Regions from separate parts of the Priestia sp. TGN 0903 genome, predicted to be linked through region 3. Evidence: predicted binding sites of a transcription regulator. Region 3 holds the regulator's gene; each other region holds the start of a gene.

Evidence for each region. The regulator LexA, encoded in region 3, represses DNA repair genes until DNA is damaged. The targets are predictions, from matches to a motif close to CGAACATATGTTCG.
Region 1: a site for LexA is predicted at 2,452-2,465, ahead of ACRPLY_RS25560 (DNA polymerase thumb domain-containing protein). Genes of this name have one in related genera too.
Region 2: a site for LexA is predicted at 3,148-3,161, ahead of uvrB (excinuclease ABC subunit UvrB). Genes of this name have one in related genera too.

What each region holds. Positions count from the first base shown of each region.
Region 1 covers NZ_JBOZGL010000016.1:14,896-20,553, forward strand. The annotation lists gene ACRPLY_RS25545 (SIR2 family protein) at 1-1,690, opposite strand, end outside; gene ACRPLY_RS25550 (hypothetical protein) at 1,955-2,110, opposite strand; gene ACRPLY_RS25555 (hypothetical protein) at 2,151-2,372, opposite strand; gene ACRPLY_RS25560 (DNA polymerase thumb domain-containing protein) at 2,509-3,774, shown strand; gene ACRPLY_RS25565 (YolD-like family protein) at 3,788-4,120, shown strand; gene ACRPLY_RS25570 (hypothetical protein) at 4,172-4,321, shown strand; gene ACRPLY_RS25575 (hypothetical protein) at 4,387-4,572, shown strand; gene ACRPLY_RS25580 (helix-turn-helix domain-containing protein) at 4,619-4,846, opposite strand; gene ACRPLY_RS25585 (hypothetical protein) at 5,157-5,621, shown strand.
Region 2 covers NZ_JBOZGL010000006.1:147,962-153,619, reverse strand. The annotation lists gene ACRPLY_RS20235 (proline dehydrogenase family protein) at 253-1,167, shown strand; gene ACRPLY_RS20230 (sigma-54 interaction domain-containing protein) at 1,232-2,893, opposite strand; gene uvrB (excinuclease ABC subunit UvrB) at 3,229-5,208, shown strand; gene uvrA (excinuclease ABC subunit UvrA) at 5,215-5,658, shown strand, end outside.
Region 3 covers NZ_JBOZGL010000002.1:240,366-246,023, forward strand. The annotation lists gene ACRPLY_RS07580 (ArnT family glycosyltransferase) at 1-188, opposite strand, end outside; gene ACRPLY_RS07585 (hypothetical protein) at 471-671, shown strand; gene ACRPLY_RS07590 (hypothetical protein) at 739-2,184, opposite strand; gene lexA (transcriptional repressor LexA) at 2,394-3,011, opposite strand; gene yneA (cell division suppressor protein YneA) at 3,158-3,487, shown strand; gene ACRPLY_RS07605 (YneB family resolvase-like protein) at 3,541-4,209, shown strand; gene ACRPLY_RS07610 (DUF896 domain-containing protein) at 4,279-4,509, shown strand; gene tkt (transketolase) at 4,677-5,658, shown strand, end outside.

The sequences.
Region 1 (5,658 bases), on a different contig from region 3:
CCGTTTCGTGACTTGATGTTATGCCAAATGAGTAAGTTCCTTTACTAATTTCAGAATGAATTTTATTGGTTAGCTCAAATAACTTAACCGTATCATCATATAAAAACTTATTATCACTGAGAAACTTTAGAATTTGGTATTTCTCTTGGAATTCAAAAGGCATACTTCCAAATACTTCATTTATATCGAATTTTTTCATTTCAATTTCTATATGATGTAAGAAGTCATCTGAAAATGGTGTGTAATTTCTGCCATGAGCTAGAATTCCTACACCATTAAGATGCCTTACTTGTTGAGAAATAGATTGATATAATCTATATCTGTTAATCTGTGAAAGATAATGTATCCACCAATTAGATTCGTCTATTGATTTTAGAAGAAGGTCAGAATAAAGATTATATGCTTCTTCCCATTTACCAAGGTATGCTAGGTAGAAAGCCTTTCGATATTCTTGTTCAAGGTTATTAGACTGTATTTGGACTAATTTTGTCATTTCCTCATAGTCACTATGATAAGCTGGATTTTTAATGCTAAGTGAATGTTCAACTTCTTTATGATTTCGATCTTCTAACATACCTGATATGCCGTTATTCTTAAAGAATTCTATTATTTCTTCAAATTTTTGCTTTAGACTCTCGCTGAGAGTATCTTTATCTTTTTCTCTAAGTTCAAAAAATCTCTCCATGTATTTAAAGCCTGTATTTTTATTACCAATAATCCTTCCACTAACTTGGAAATGGTAATCATGTTCAAATACATACTTAAGATCGAGTTTACGCACAGATTGAAGAGGAAATAAAGGACTAAGCTTACGATACATATATTCAATTATCTCTTCATCTGTACTTAAAAGGTCATTATCCCTTGAATCAATCAAAGCATCCATAAAGGTTTCGTAGCGCTTTAGGTATTCTTTATTTTGAGTTTCCACAAGGTTAGCAGTGTCTATAATACGAAGTCCTCTATTTTCATAATAAACGGCTGTTTTCTCCTCAACAGGTTCATGATCTCCTCGAATAAAAAATGGTTTGTTATATCCATCTTTTTGTAGTTGTCTAACCCAATTTAAAAGCGAATTAATATTATAATCACTTAGGCTATAACCGATAAAAACAATGGTATGGGTAGCCATCAATGTCTTCATTAGATTACTTATTAATGGAAAATCCCTTTCATAGTTCATATAGTCACTTTCTTTAAGAACCACATGTTCTCCTTTATAGCCTTTGCTGAAATCACCATGCACCTTAAGTAGATATCTTGAAGAGGTTGCGTTTGCGACATCTTCTTCAGAACTAATTACGCTTAAGTACTGTCCTCGTTCCCAACATGCTTTTTCAATTAGGTTATCATAGTTCGTTGTAAGGATATGAACTGGATTCATTGCTAAGATCTTTTTGTGTATTGAATTCGTATCTCTATCCACGGAAAATACGTCCTCAAGAATCTTGTCATATGCTTGAGGACCTTCAACATCATAAAAAATTTGTGGAATTCTCAGATACTCATCCGATGAGTAAGAATTCCCCTTTTGTTCCCCATATAAATTCATATAATATTTATCCACTAACTCTCCCCATTGAGGATAGTTAGAGATCCTCGAAATTCCTGCACCAATAAAAAATATTAAATTATTATTTTTTGCAGCCTTTGATATCTCCTGAACATACTGATGGGTTTTGGTATCCATAATTCATCATCTTCTCCTTTTTTATTAGAAAAAATTAGATTGATAACCTAATCTTCTCAACTTCAATATAAGATAAATATCTTAATAAAGTAACTATTTCAGGAAAAAATTTGTGAAATAAGTATGTCTGCTGTTGATCCGTACAGCTATGATGTATTAATACCGTTCTTGTCTTGTAGGAATTTTATTATCTCCCTAAAAAATAAAACAGCAACCAACATTAAATAATGTTGGTTGCTGTTTAGCAAAATTGAACAACTAGAATTATATTTTACCCTCTTGTACGACTAATTGCATTTGAAATATATCTGATTCTGTAATTCCTGCCTTTTTTAACTCATCTTGAAGGGTCATTCCCTCTTCGATCTTTATTTTCCTTTTAGTACCGTCTCTTAATGTAAAGATCCTCATTTGATACATTTTGTTACTTCTCCTTAAATAATAAATAGGATTTTTAAATTCAATTTCTCAAATAACCAATAATACCACCAAAGATTCCTATTGCAAGCGAAACGGGAACAGCAGCTATTACCCCATAAGCAACCGCAAACCCTAATCCGTCTGCAAGTGATGGATCAGTTATGTGATTTCCTTGTATAGTAACCCAAATTAGTAAGGCACCAACCATTACAACAAAAGAAATAATAGTAGTCAGTAAAAATGCGCTGAAAGCTTTAATCATAGATTCCCCTTCGTTCTCATTCATATAGAGTATTTTTTTCTTATTGTAACAATAATCGGGAAAAGATTCCATTGAATAAAGAACGTTTGTTCGTATATAATAAAGAACAAACGTTCTTTATTGAGGAGTTATTCCAATGGATTATGGGCAGCTACCAAACAGAGTTATTATTTGCATAGACATGAAAAGTTTCTTTGCTTCGGTTTCTTCTGTCATACGGGGATTAAATCCGTTGAAAACAAGGCTTGCAGTTGTAGGAGATATCAAACGTTCGGGATCTGTTGTGTTAGCAGCCACACCTTTATTAAAAAAAGAAGGGATCAAAACAGGAAGCCGTCTTTTTGACATTCCTAAAAGGAAAGATATCCATGTGGTGAATCCATCTATGGAGAGATATATCAAGGCTTCGAACTATATTTCGAGTTTGGTGTTACAGTATGTGGCTCCTGAAGACTTTCATGCGTATAGCATTGATGAGTTATTTATTGATGCGACAGCTTCTTTGCATTTATTCGCTAAAACACCAGAAGAACTGGCCCATAAAATCATCAACGAGATTTATCGCAAGACACGGCTGACAGCTACCGCAGGTATCGGTCCGAATCTCTTACTGGCGAAGGTGAGCTTAGATCATGAAGCCAAGAATACCCCAACAGGAGTTGCCTATTGGCGATATAAGGATATTCCCTTTAAGTTGTGGTCCATTCATCCGATGAAGGATTTCTGGGGGATTTCGTCTGCTACGGAAAGACGCTTACACTGGTTAGGCATTCACACCATCAAAGAACTCGCTCTTTCTTCTGTAGAGATGTTACAAAAAGAATTTGGCATCTTAGGCCAAGAGTTGCACCAACATGCGAATGGGATTGATTACAGTCGTATTTCCGATGTGTATCTTCCTAGCTCTCGTTCCTTTGGAAAGAGTCAGATTCTATTCCGTGATTATACAAACCGAAAAGAAGTGGAGTTATTGCTATTGGAACTATTGGACGATGTCTGTTTTCGCTTACGCATGCATCAAGTGGTGGCTCAAACGATCCATTTATCCATTGGCTACAGCAAACAAACAGGTGGAGGCTTCTCCAGACAAAAGAAAATGGGGAGAGCTTCGAACTTAAGCGAGGATATCTTTCCATATTGTTTAACCATTTTACATACATATGATAGTGGGATGCCCATTCGCTCCATTGGCATTTCATTATCCAACACTAGCATTCAAGAAGAGGAGCAAATGAGCTTATTTGAGGACATTGATCAGCGTGAAAGAGACTATGCTCTTGCTAAAACGATAGATGAAATTAGGCTGCGTTATGGCAAGAATAGTGTACTACGTGCGTCTAGTCACCTTCCTCATTCAACAGCTCGTTATCGAAACGGCCTTGTAGGTGGCCATAAAGCGTAAGGAGGAAAAAGAGATGGAATCTAGAGGAATGAAAAAATGGCGTCCATTCGCCACTATGCCCGAGCAATACATAGGATTAAAGGAAGTTATAAACAAGCAACTAGAGGTAAATCAACCTGTTTTAACAGAAGAGCAAATGGAACAGATGAATTTCACTTTAATTGAAGACTTACATACAAATAAACAAGTGTACCTTACCTATTATAAGAGGGGCCAACGCATAACAGAGACAGGATACATTCAGTTTGTTGATTCCCTAGGAGACTTATTTATTTTCATTGATGACGTATTTGAGTTAAAGAATAAAATGAGGTTAAGCGAGCTCATCGATGTTCGCTTGGCTTAGTTCCTGAAGACATCGTGTACAAGAATTATTTATTTGAGTGGAGGTACATTTATGTACAATTTTAGAGTCTACACGTTACGTGACGGTTCAAAGAGAATTATTAAACTAAAAGAAGGAGAATCATTTAAAGAGGAACTCCAAAGAGCCGGTATTCAAGAAACTCAAATTTTTCAGATGCAACTAGTGGAAAAACCAGAGTAATTTTAACATCCCCCCTTCTATATGGATGTAATTGTGTTAGTCTAAGAAAAGCCAAATAGAAAAGAGTGATTAACCTGGAAGAAATAAAAGAGCAAGAAATCGATCTTGATAAAGTGTATGACTATGCTGCATTTCCGGATAAAATTAGTGGCCGGTGTGATAATTGCAACTCAGCTTACTTCAAAAGTTCGGTAAAAGGTGGCGTTTTCTTGCGTGAATGTAGAGAGTGCGGAATGAAGAAAAGTATATAAAATTGAACACTATAAAAAGCCTCGTTATATGTAATAACGAGGCTTTTTACATTGAAAAAAAATCATCTGCCTCTTTACTACGATCAATTTTTTTGACCTGATCCATCACCTTCTTCAACACTTTTGGAGAAGGAGAATAACTTTTTTCATTACACATGGTTGAAACTGTTGCTCTTGAAACTTTACTTGACTCAGAAAATTCAGCCTGTGTGATCCCCTTTTTATCAAGCCACTTGCCAAACTTACTACGTTTAGGATTTTTCCACCAAGACATAAAATCACTCCTTTTTGTTACCATCCTTTCCTTTTTTAAATGCTTTTATACGATTTTAGATACTTTTATATACTTTTAGACATAATGGACAAGCATTACCCAATATACTTTATCAAGGTATCAGCAAGGTGCCTAAAGACATCACGAATGGAGTGTTTTGCATGACAAAAGAAATGGCAATCGTCTTAAAAGGCATGAAAGGTGTCTTCCTTACACAAGAAGGCAAAGATTTATTAGATATCATTTTAAAAGAAAACGTTAAAAATAAAGCAATCTGAACGGTCAAAACTTTATAAGGGGGTTAATTCCTATGGTTTACCGAACGACTTTACGATGCAGCGATATTTATCGTACATATCTAGATAAATTATTTCAATCTACTTCCCTAGATCGCACACAAATTATTAGATGTGCTCTTTTTACAGCACCTTCTAATCCTCAATTTTTGGATTTAATGAAGCAATTTCAATATAGACATCAAGATGATATCGCTCCCCCCTCTTTCGATTTATGGCACTTTTCAGACCATTATTTATGGTTAGAACAGGATCCAATCATAAAAGAAAGGGAGAGATTACAAGATGATGTCAGTCAAAGAAAAGATTCTTCTCCAATCAATGCTGAATACTTTGGATCAGCAAGAAACAGTGAATCACTCTCAATTACAAAAGAAACGGACCAGCAATATAGACGTCAGCAATCGATTACGGGATCACCAAGGCAAGTTTCTTCCATACGATCATCAAATGGAGGAATCAAACTCGATTTGCGATGATGAAGAAATAGAGTGGCAGCGCAATTTTAAGGTAACT
Region 2 (5,658 bases), on a different contig from region 3:
GAAATGTGGAGAGCTTTTTTATGTCGAAAAACGAGTTAGAACTCATAACACTGTTGTTACGGTTCCATCGATAAATGAGTATAATTAAATTAATTATACAAATATGTTTGTAAATAAAATAACTTAAACAATTTTGTGTAAATTATTTTAAATACGTGTACAAATATGTAGTTAGGGTATAGAAAAATAAAGAAATTAATCTGAAAATTATATTTATTTTGATTTTTATGAATAAAAGGAGGTTTAGTATCGATGGAAGTGTTAATGAGAACGATGTTTCAGTCGCTTGGCAAAAATCATTCAATGAATAAATTAGCTAAAAAGTATGGATTGCGGATGGGGGCAGCTCGTTTTGTTGCTGGAGACTCAATTGAATCAGCAATTCAAACATCCAAGGAGCTTAACAATGGTGGGAAAGTTGTGACACTCGATCATTTAGGCGAATTTGTTTTTACAGAAGAGGAAGCTAGGTTATCTACGGCCATGTGCATTCAGACACTAGAAGCCATTGCAGCATCGGGCGTTCAATCAAATTTATCATTAAAGATGACTTCTTTAGGATTGGATATTAGCAAAGAGCTTTGTATGGAAAATATGCGCAGAATTCTACACACAGCCAGAGTGAATGATATTTTTGTTCGAATTGATATGGAAGACTACTTGCACTGCCAAATCTCCCTTGATATGTATAAAGAATTACGCAAAGAATTTGATAATATTGGAATTGTGATTCAAGCGTATCTTTATCGTACAGAACAAGATATGAATGACTTACATCAATATCAAGCCAATTTACGTCTGGTAAAAGGAGCTTACAAAGAATCGCCAGAAGTATCGTTTCCGGAAAAGAAAGACGTAGATGAAAACTATAAAAAAATCATTAAAATGCATTTATTAAATGGACACTATACAGCTGTAGCGAGTCATGATGAGGAAATGATTCAGTATACAAAACGATTAGTAAGAGAAAACGGCATTTCAAATGATCAGTTTGAGTTCCAAATGCTTTATGGAATTTGCGTAGAGCTACAGGATCGTCTGGTCAAAGAAGGATATAAAGTCAGGGTTTATGTTCCTTACGGAATTGATTGGTTTGGGTATTTCATGAGACGCCTAGCCGAACGCCCCGCCAACGTATGGTTCGTATTAAAAAATTTCTCCAAATAAGTTCAGTCCAAGAAACATAAAAAATTCGACACAAGTATCCTGAGCTTCGTGTCGAATTTTTTAATTAGTTTAATCCGTATTCTTTGATTTTGTTATAAAGGGTGCCGCGCGAAATGCCAAGCAGATCTGCTGCTGCACTTTTGTTTCCATAGGTTTTTTGAAGAGTCTCTTCTATTAGCCTAGCTTCTTGGAGAGAATCTTCTTCTTTTTGAACTTCTGTGAAAGAACTGGCATCCTTCAGATTGTCAGGAAGGTGCGTAAGGGTAATCAACGACTGATCACTAAGAAAAATCATTCGTTCAATCGTATTTCTCAGCTCGCGAATATTTCCTGGCCAATCGTATTGCATAAAGGCTTCGAGAACTTCAGAGCTGATGAAAGGAGCCTTCTTTTTATACTTTTTACTAAATTCCTGTACAAATTGCTGCGTTAATGCTTCAATGTCTTCTTTATGGTCTCGAAGCGGCGGAATGATAATATTAATGACGGTCAGCAAATAGTAAAGATTTTCATGGAATTCACCGGCTTTTAGCAACTCTTCCAAAGGCGTCGTAGTAGAGGCTACAATTCGGGTTTGGACTTGAATTTCTTCCGTGCCTCCAACGTGATAAAAGGCTCGTTCTTCCAAGTAACGGAGAAACTTAACTTGAATTTCAAGAGGCATTTTATCAATTTCTTCAATAAATAACGTCCCGTTATGAGCCTGCTCCAGTTTTCCTGCAATGGTCGTTGGATCTTCTGAAAAGACGTCTTTTTGATGACCAAAGAGTTCAATTTCCAGAAGTCCAGATGGAATAGTGGCGCAATTTAAAGATAAAAAAGGTTCTTTATGTTTGGATCCCCCGTAGTGGATGGCCTGAGCCAGCATTTCTTTCCCAGAACCAGGTTCTCCTGTTAATAAAATAGGCATATCTGTAGATGCCACTTTTTTGGCAATGTCAACGGCTTGCTTAATTTCAGGACTGATACCCGCAAAAGAAGAAAATGGATTATCTTTCGGAATGAGAAGAGATACATCAATTTCTTCATTTAGTCTTACAATATTGGTAATGTCATGTTCGGTTGCTACTCCACCTATGACTCGGTTGTTTCTTATAATAGGAGATGCATTGATGAGCACGTGAGTTTGTTCATTAGGACGATGATACGTTCCGCGCACAGGACGCCCTTCATTTAGAATCGTATGTAGAATGATGGATTCATCTTTAAAATGCTCTCCGATTTTTCTACCAATAATATTATCTCTCTGAATCTTATACGTATGTTCCGCAGCAGTATTCCACAAGATTACATTTCCTTCATGATCGACCGCTGTCACTGCATCATTAATGGTTTCTGCCAATGTATCAAAATAGGAAGCTAATATCTCATTTTGGCTATGCAAATGTGTAATCCACTGTGAAGGTGTTACAAGTCCTATTGTGGTTTCTTGGTTTTCTGCTTGAATGAGGACTGGTCTATTCCAGTTTGTGTTGGCTTGTAAATTGGCTAACGTAGAAGTAGAAGATGAAGGCCAATTTGTGTCCGCTATTACTTTTTTAATGGACGATGCCTCGTCATGACCTGTTAAAAGGTATCGTTCATCTTTTTGTATTACATAAAAGGTACTTGCTGTGACTACAACGAAATCATAGTTGGAAAGTTCAGATTTCACTTTAGCTAAAGAAGTTGATTCTTCAACTGTTATAAAGGAGTTATTTATAAGAACTTGATCAACGCTTGCCATACTAAACCCCTCTCAGTACATATTTTTTATACTGTATCATAATTTAGAAATTGGCGCAAAAGCCTATCCTTTTCAGACAATTAGGCAGCTTACTTTCTTTTATTGCTTTCATCTAAAGAGTTGTATTCCCCTCGAAAAGGGTAGTATAAGAATTTAGTGGGTAATAAAGTAACAGGGTAAAAAATCAAAACAAACAAACACTATATAAGATTAATACTCATTAGTTTCATTTATGAGTATAAAGTGATAAAATACGAATATCAGTTCGTGTTTTCGGTTTTTACATATCGTAATAAAAATAGATAAAACAAGAAAATAGAAACGGAGGCCTTCATTTGAAAGATCAGTTTGAATTAGTATCCCCATATCAACCGCAAGGTGATCAGCCAAAGGCAATTGAAAAGATTGTGAAAGGAATTAAAGAAGGTAAGCAGCATCAAGTTTTGTTAGGTGCTACAGGAACGGGAAAAACCTTCACTATGTCTAATGTTATTAAGGAAATAAATAAGCCAACATTAATTATGGCTCATAACAAAACGCTTGCTGGTCAATTGTACAGTGAGTTTAAAGAGTTTTTTCCTAATAATGCAGTCGAATACTTTGTCAGTTACTATGATTACTATCAGCCTGAAGCTTATGTACCTCAAACAGATACATTTATTGAAAAAGATGCAAGCATTAATGACGAGATTGATAAACTTCGTCACTCAGCAACTTCTGCTCTTTTTGAACGAAAAGATGTCATTATTATTGCCAGCGTATCCTGTATTTATGGATTAGGGTCTCCGGAAGAATACAAAGAAATGGTCGTATCTCTTCGAGTAGGAATGGAAAAAGAACGCAATCAGCTGCTTCGTACGCTAGTGGATGTACAGTACGAAAGAAACGATATTGACTTCAAGCGCGGAACGTTCCGCGTTCGCGGTGATGTTGTTGAGATTTTTCCTGTGTCTCGAGATGAACACTGTATTCGCGTGGAATTTTTCGGGGATGAAATTGACCGCATTCGCGAAGTCGACGCCTTAACAGGAGAAATTATTGGAGATCGTGAACACGTGGCTATCTTCCCGGCATCTCACTTCGTCACGAGGGAAGAAAAAATGCGTGTGGCCATTCAAAACATTGAAAAAGAACTAGAAGAACAGCTAGAGAAGTTAAAAGAAGCAGGAAAGCTTTTAGAAGCGCAGCGCTTGGAACAGCGCACTCGCTACGACCTAGAAATGATGAGAGAAATGGGATTTTGTTCAGGAATCGAGAATTACTCTCGTCATTTAACGCTTCGTCCGGCTGGTTCTACACCTTATACACTGCTGGATTTCTTCCCGGAAGATTTCCTTCTTGTGGTGGATGAATCCCACGTTACCATTCCTCAAGTTAGAGGAATGTATAATGGAGACCAAGCGCGTAAACAAGTGTTGGTGGACCATGGTTTCCGCTTGCCGTCTGCATTAGATAACCGTCCGCTTAAATTTGATGAATTTGAACAGCATATTAAACAAATCGTCCATGTTTCAGCAACACCAGGTCCTTACGAACTTGAGAAGGCGCCTGAGGTGATTGAACAAATTATCCGTCCAACGGGATTATTAGATCCAAATATTGAAGTTCGACCAATTGAAGGGCAGATTGATGATTTAATTGGAGAAATTCACGACCGGATTAAGCGAAATGAACGAGTGCTCGTCACGACGTTAACAAAGAAAATGTCTGAGGATTTAACGAACTACTTAAAAGAAATTGGCATTAAAGTTCAATATCTTCACTCTGAGGTGAAGACGCTCGAGCGTATTGAAATTATCCGAGAGCTGCGGCTTGGAAAATATGATGTGCTCATAGGGATTAACTTACTTCGTGAAGGTTTAGATATTCCAGAAGTTTCGTTAGTAACCATATTAGATGCGGACAAAGAAGGATTCTTGCGTTCAGAACGATCGCTTATTCAAACCATCGGACGTGCTGCGCGAAATGCTAATGGACATGTCATTATGTATGCAGATCGCATCACAAACTCCATGGACATTGCTATCAATGAGACCAAGCGTCGTAGAAGTATTCAAGAAGCTTACAACGAAGAGCATGGTATTACACCGACAACGATTCAAAAAGAAGTTCGAGGCTCAATTCGTGCAACAGTAGTAGCAGAAGATACAGAAACGTATGAAGAAGCACCGGCATTTGATAAACTCAATAAAAAAGAAAAAGCAAAGCTCGTAGAAGAAATGGAACAAGAAATGAAAGAAGCAGCCAAAGCGCTTAACTTTGAACGCGCAGCTGAGCTTCGTGACTTGATTCTAGAATTAAAAGCGGAAGGGTGATAAAACATGGCGATGGAAAAAATCGTGGTAAAAGGTGCACGAGCCCACAATTTGAAAAATATCGATATTGAAATCCCGCGAGACAAATTAGTGGTATTAACAGGGTTGTCAGGTTCTGGTAAATCTTCTTTAGCTTTCGATACAATCTATGCTGAAGGACAAAGACGTTATGTCGAGTCACTTTCGGCGTATGCAAGACAGTTTTTAGGTCAAATGGATAAGCCAGATGTAGATTCGATCGAAGGATTGTCGCCTGCTATTTCAATCGATCAAAAAACAACGAGCCGAAACCCTCGTTCAACCGTCGGAACTGTGACCGAAATCTATGACTATTTGCGCCTTTTGTTTGCTCGTGTAGGAAAGCCGATTTGTCCTAATCATGGAATTGAAATTACGTCTCAAACGATTGAGCAAATGGTAGATAGAATTTTAGAGTACCCTGAACGTACA
Region 3 (5,658 bases):
CTTGCAATAGCTATTAGAAAAATGACAAGGAAAGTGATACATATTCCTTCAATAATAAATGAATTACTTAAAGCCAAGCCTTTTAAGTCCAATGAATTTGTCATCGCACTATAACTGCCCCATAGAGACCATGTAAGAATCATGACACATAAAAGAATCAGGCTTTTGGATAAAAATGAGTTAAGCATATTACCTCCTGCAAATTATTTCAAAGATAAGGTACAAAATTCCTACCCTATGATACCATATTTTATTATTTTGTATATATTTTTCTTATAGAGTATAATGTTAGATTGTTCTGAAATTACAACAGCGGCACAACGTGTAATAAAAGGTTCAGTGGAGTAGGCAGTGATTTAGTAATAGATAAAAGAGGTTGGGAAAAAAGGATTTTAGTCGAAGCGAAAAACGAACCATTAATCATCATGTTTGATTAGTGGTTCGTTTTTTATGGTGCACGTAGGTTTCATTTGTTTAGTTCTTTCCAGCAGTTGATTGGAGGGCAAGACGAAGACTCCTGCGGGAAAAGCGGAAGGGGTGAGACCCCGCAGGAGCGCAAGCGACGAGGAGGCTCACCGGCCGCCCGCGGAAAGCGAAGTCTTGCACGGAAATCAACTGCGATGTCACAAGCAATCCCTGCTAGCTTATTTATTTCATTTGTTTCCCTTTAGACTTGCTTGGTTTAGTTATGTCTCAATCTCTTCTTTTTTATAATGTATTTTCTGATGCGAACAGCTTTTATGTTTTAAATCGATCTTTTAATAAATTCCATAGGGAACTCACTCCGAGACTAATGCTGATCAGAATTCCTGATAAAGCTACTATTAAAGCGATATATTCAAAGATAGAAAACTGCTTCATACTATCCCAATTGATGTTTCCCTTTAGCTTGCTAATAACTAAATTCATTCCGTAAATACCGGAAAGAACGGTATAAATCGTTAAAATTAATAATAAGTAATTGTGACGCTTGGCCGCGATTTTCTCTTGATTTTGATACAAAGTACCAAGGGTTTCTTTGACTTCTTGATAAAGAGAATTGATGTGGAAGATTTTTTTAAAGAGCTCAGAAAACTCTTGACCTTCCGTGCGAGAGCTAATTTCTAAAAATAAATATTTACCTGAAAATACAGTAATAGAGCGAATTAGTCGCTCGATGCCCTCTGAATTTTTATGAAACGTGAGCTGAGAATACTCATAGGATAGTTTTAGCAACACGATTTTATAGAAAAAATGCAAAAATAAATTATAGTAATGTTGGCCAAATAGATGATTCATCAAAAGCTGATCCGTTTTAGAGTCTGTCGATTTAGAAATACACGAAAACACATGGTCTGTTATAACGTAATAGGTTTCAGGAGCCCATCTGGAATACACGTGTTTGGTATTATACGTTTTAATATACTCATGGTTGTGTGCAGAGATAAACGGTTTCCCGTCAGGCGTATAGCTATTTAGCTGCCCAGTACGAAATAAAGTTGTGGAGTTAATCTCTTGCTCTTGATTTACCGTTACATAACTTAATACAAACATCCGTTCATCGATAAAATAAGGAAGACTCCCGACGTGCTGTTCACGCGTCGCTTCTTTTTTGATGTGTTCGTTCAAAAATGGCGCGAGCTGTGAAAAAATATAATCCTGTACTTTGCTATAGCGATGATGTTCATAGGTAATGGTGGATCCATGCTCTTCAGCAAGCTTCGGTTCTAATACACGAAAATGATTCATGAATTCTAAAATGTCATCATAGGTGTAATGATTATGACTCATCTCAGTGCGAATGGTCATGACGCCAATTTCAAAAGGACATAAAAAAACATCCACAGACAGCACGTTGCTAGACACGGTGGTGGAGGAAGTTTGTAGCGTAACGGTATGGTCTATTTTTTTTGAAAATCGAAGCAAGCCTTCTTTTTCGCACGAATCAGGAAATAGAATACATTCAATGTAAGGAAGAAAATATTGATCCAAGCTATCATGAGATACGTAATACTGTTCTCCGTAGTATTCTTTTTCTACATGTTTGTTTTGAATGGAAAAAAACTCAAACATATTTGCTTCTAGTGCATGAACAAGCTGCTCTTTATTTTTTCGATCAAAGGAAAAAGGAAAAAGAAACATGTTCATTGCTTTGGTAGGCATAATAGTTTGAAATGGTTCTGTTTTCCTTGGTGTATTGGTCATAAACTACATCCTTCTTATAGTCGGTTGTATTTTTTTTGAGAGTCGAAAAAATGCAGACAGAAAGTAAAAGGTAAAACAGGCTTTATAAAAACCGCTCTACCTGCCTGTAATGATTCGACGTATCATTTATAATATGCCAATTTTTTTAGAAAACAAACGTAAAAAACCAACTAACATCATGATTAGTTGGTTTTACATACAGTGTGTGATTAGTGAATCGTGCGATATACACCAGTGACTTTTCCTAAAATCGTTACGTGGCGAAGAATAATAGGCGCCATCGTTGAATTTTCAGGCTGTAAACGAACGAAATTTTCTTCTTTAAAGAAACGTTTTACCGTTGCTTCGTTGTCCTCGGTCATAGCGACCACAATATCTCCGTTATTAGCAGTTTGCTGCTGACGTACGATTACCATATCGCCATCTAGAATACCTGCTTCAATCATACTTTCTCCCATAATTTCAAGCATAAATACATGATCATCTGGAGAAACGAATTTATCTGGAAGAGGGAAATATTCTTCCACATTTTCAACGGCTGTTATAGGAAGACCCGCTGTTACTTTACCGATAACAGGAACATTAATGACATTGCTTTTAGGGATGTTTACTTCGTCTAGTTGAAGAACTTCGATTGCTCTTGGTTTTGTTGGATCTCTGCGAATTAACCCTTTACTTTCTAAACGAGCTAAATGCCCGTGTACAGTGGAGCTAGAGGCTAATCCCACCGCTTCCCCAATCTCACGAACAGAAGGCGGATAACCTTTTAATTTTACTTCGTGCTTAATAAAATCTAGTATGTCTTGTTGACGTTTTGATAGCTTCATATTTTTCACCTCGATTTTAGCTATTCTTTAGGTGAATTATACCACGTGATGTGTCAATATACAAACATAAGTTCGAAGAATTCCATTGACAGAAACAAATGTTCTCAATAAAATAAGAACATATATTCTGATAGGGGGATCATAATATGCACCAATTCTTACATTCTATGAAACATTACGCTATTTTTTTTGCAGTTATCGCTGCACTTACATATGTATTGACGCTGGTTTTAGGAGCGGATAAAGTAGATTTAGACAAATATTCAACGGTTACTATTACAAAAGGAGATACGCTTTGGGACTTGTCCAACAAGTATCATAATCACCATCATTTGACCACCAATGAATTTGTCAAATGGGTTGAAGACGTCAATGATCTAAACTCAGACACTGCCCAGTCTTTATCTCCTGGAGATAAATTATATATTCCTGTTTTAAAAAAAGAGTTACATAATCAAGTGGCAATTGAACAGTAGTGTGTAACGGCCGTTCCTGAATATTGTTAGAAGCCGAAAAGGTCGTGATAAAAGTGGACGCCATTATTTATTGCCGTGTAAGTACGGATAAAAAAACCCAAGAAACATCTTTACAGCGCCAGCAAGAAGAATTAAAAAAGCTTGCTGATCTTCACCATCTAAACGTAAAAAAAGTCGTAATGGAAAAAGCAAGCGGATATGACGTAGACAGAGAGGGTATATTGGATGTTCTTCATACAATGAAAGAAGAAAAAATATCTGTGCTGCTCATTCAAGACGAAACGCGATTAGGCAGAGGAAATGCCCGAATTGCGCTTCTTCATGCTTTTCATAAAGAAAATGCTACGATCTATACGATTAGTCATCAAGGTCAGCTTCAGCTTTCAGAATCTGATTCGATGGTGTTAGATATTATTAGCTTAGTGGAAGAGCATCAGCGGAAATTACATAACGCTAAAATTAAAAGAGGAATGAAAAGAGCCGTAGAAAACGGTTATCGTCCGCAGCAAAATTTAAAAAATCAAGGAGTTAACTCAGGAAGAGAAAAAAAAGAAGCGCCGATTGAAGAAATTGTCCGCCTTCGTCATAACGGCTTAACCTTTGCTGAAATTTCAGTTACGCTAAAAGGTTTTGGTTATAATATTTCAAAAGCAACGGTACATCGTCGCTATCAAGAGTATCAAGAGAGTGCTCAATCTCTTGATAAAACGAAAGAGATTTAGTAAGATGACTACATGTTGCCGGAACGGTTCGGTAATTTTAATTATTGATTATAAGGAGATAGGTTTTATATGCTATCAAAAGATAAACTTGCTCGTATTAATGCTCTTTCAAAAAAGGCAAAGGCTGAAGGTCTGACAGAATCTGAAGCGAAAGAACAGCAAGAGCTACGTCAGGAATATTTAAAAGTTTTCCGACAATCTATGACAAACCACCTTCATACGATTAAAGTTGTGGACGAGGAAGGTAAAGATGTTACGCCTAAGAAGTTAAAAGAGAGCAAAAAGAAGCGTCTTCACTAAGACGTTCTAGTAAAACTAGAGGGAGAGTTCCCTCTAGTTTTTTGTATATTTTTAATAAGGCACACAAAAACTGTAAAAGTGGAAATTTTTTTGGTTCAAGTATTGTACAAATAAGCAAATCATTAGTATGATAACATATGTACATAGTTTTGAAAGGAATGAAGAGTATGACACAACGTATTGAAGATCTTTCGATTGCAACAATTCGTACTTTATCAATCGATGCGATTGAGAAAGCAAATTCAGGTCACCCAGGTATGCCAATGGGAGCTGCTCCAATGGCATATACATTGTGGACAAAATTTATGAACATCAATCCAAAGAATCCAAACTGGTTCAACCGTGACCGCTTTGTATTATCAGCAGGACACGGATCGGCACTATTATACAGCTTGCTTCATTTAGCTGGATATGACTTATCAATTGAAGACCTTAAAAACTTCCGTCAATGGGGAAGCAAAACACCAGGTCATCCAGAGTTCGGTCATACAGCAGGTGTTGATGCAACAACTGGTCCACTAGGACAAGGTATTGCAATGGCTGTTGGTAAAGCAATGGCAGAACGTCATTTAGCTGAAACATACAACAAAGAAGGTTTAGAAATTGTAGACCACTTTACGTATGGTATTTGTGGTGACGGAGACTTAATGGAAGGTGTATCTGCTGAAGCAGCTTCATTAGCGGCACACTTAAAATTAGGACGCTTAGTTGTTTTATACGATTCAAATGATATTTCTTTAGACGGAGATTTAGATCGCTCGTTCTCTGAGAACGTAGAAGATCGTTTCAAGGCTTACGGATGGCAAGTAATTCGCGTTGAAGACGGCAATGACTTGACAGCGATTGCAAACGCAATTGAAGAAGCAAAAGGCGATTTAACACGCCCAACGCTAATTGAAGTAAAAACAACAATCGGATTTGGTTCTCCAAACCACGCGGGTACTTCTGGCGTGCACGGTTCTCCATTAGGTTCCGATGAAACAAAATTAACAAAAGAAGCTTATGCATGGACATTTGAAGAAGATTTCTATGTGCCAGAAGAAGTGTATGCTCACTTCAAAGCTACAATTGCTGAAGATGGCCAAAAGAAAGAAAACGAATGGAACGATGTATTTGCACAGTATAAAGAAAAATATCCTGAACTAGGTC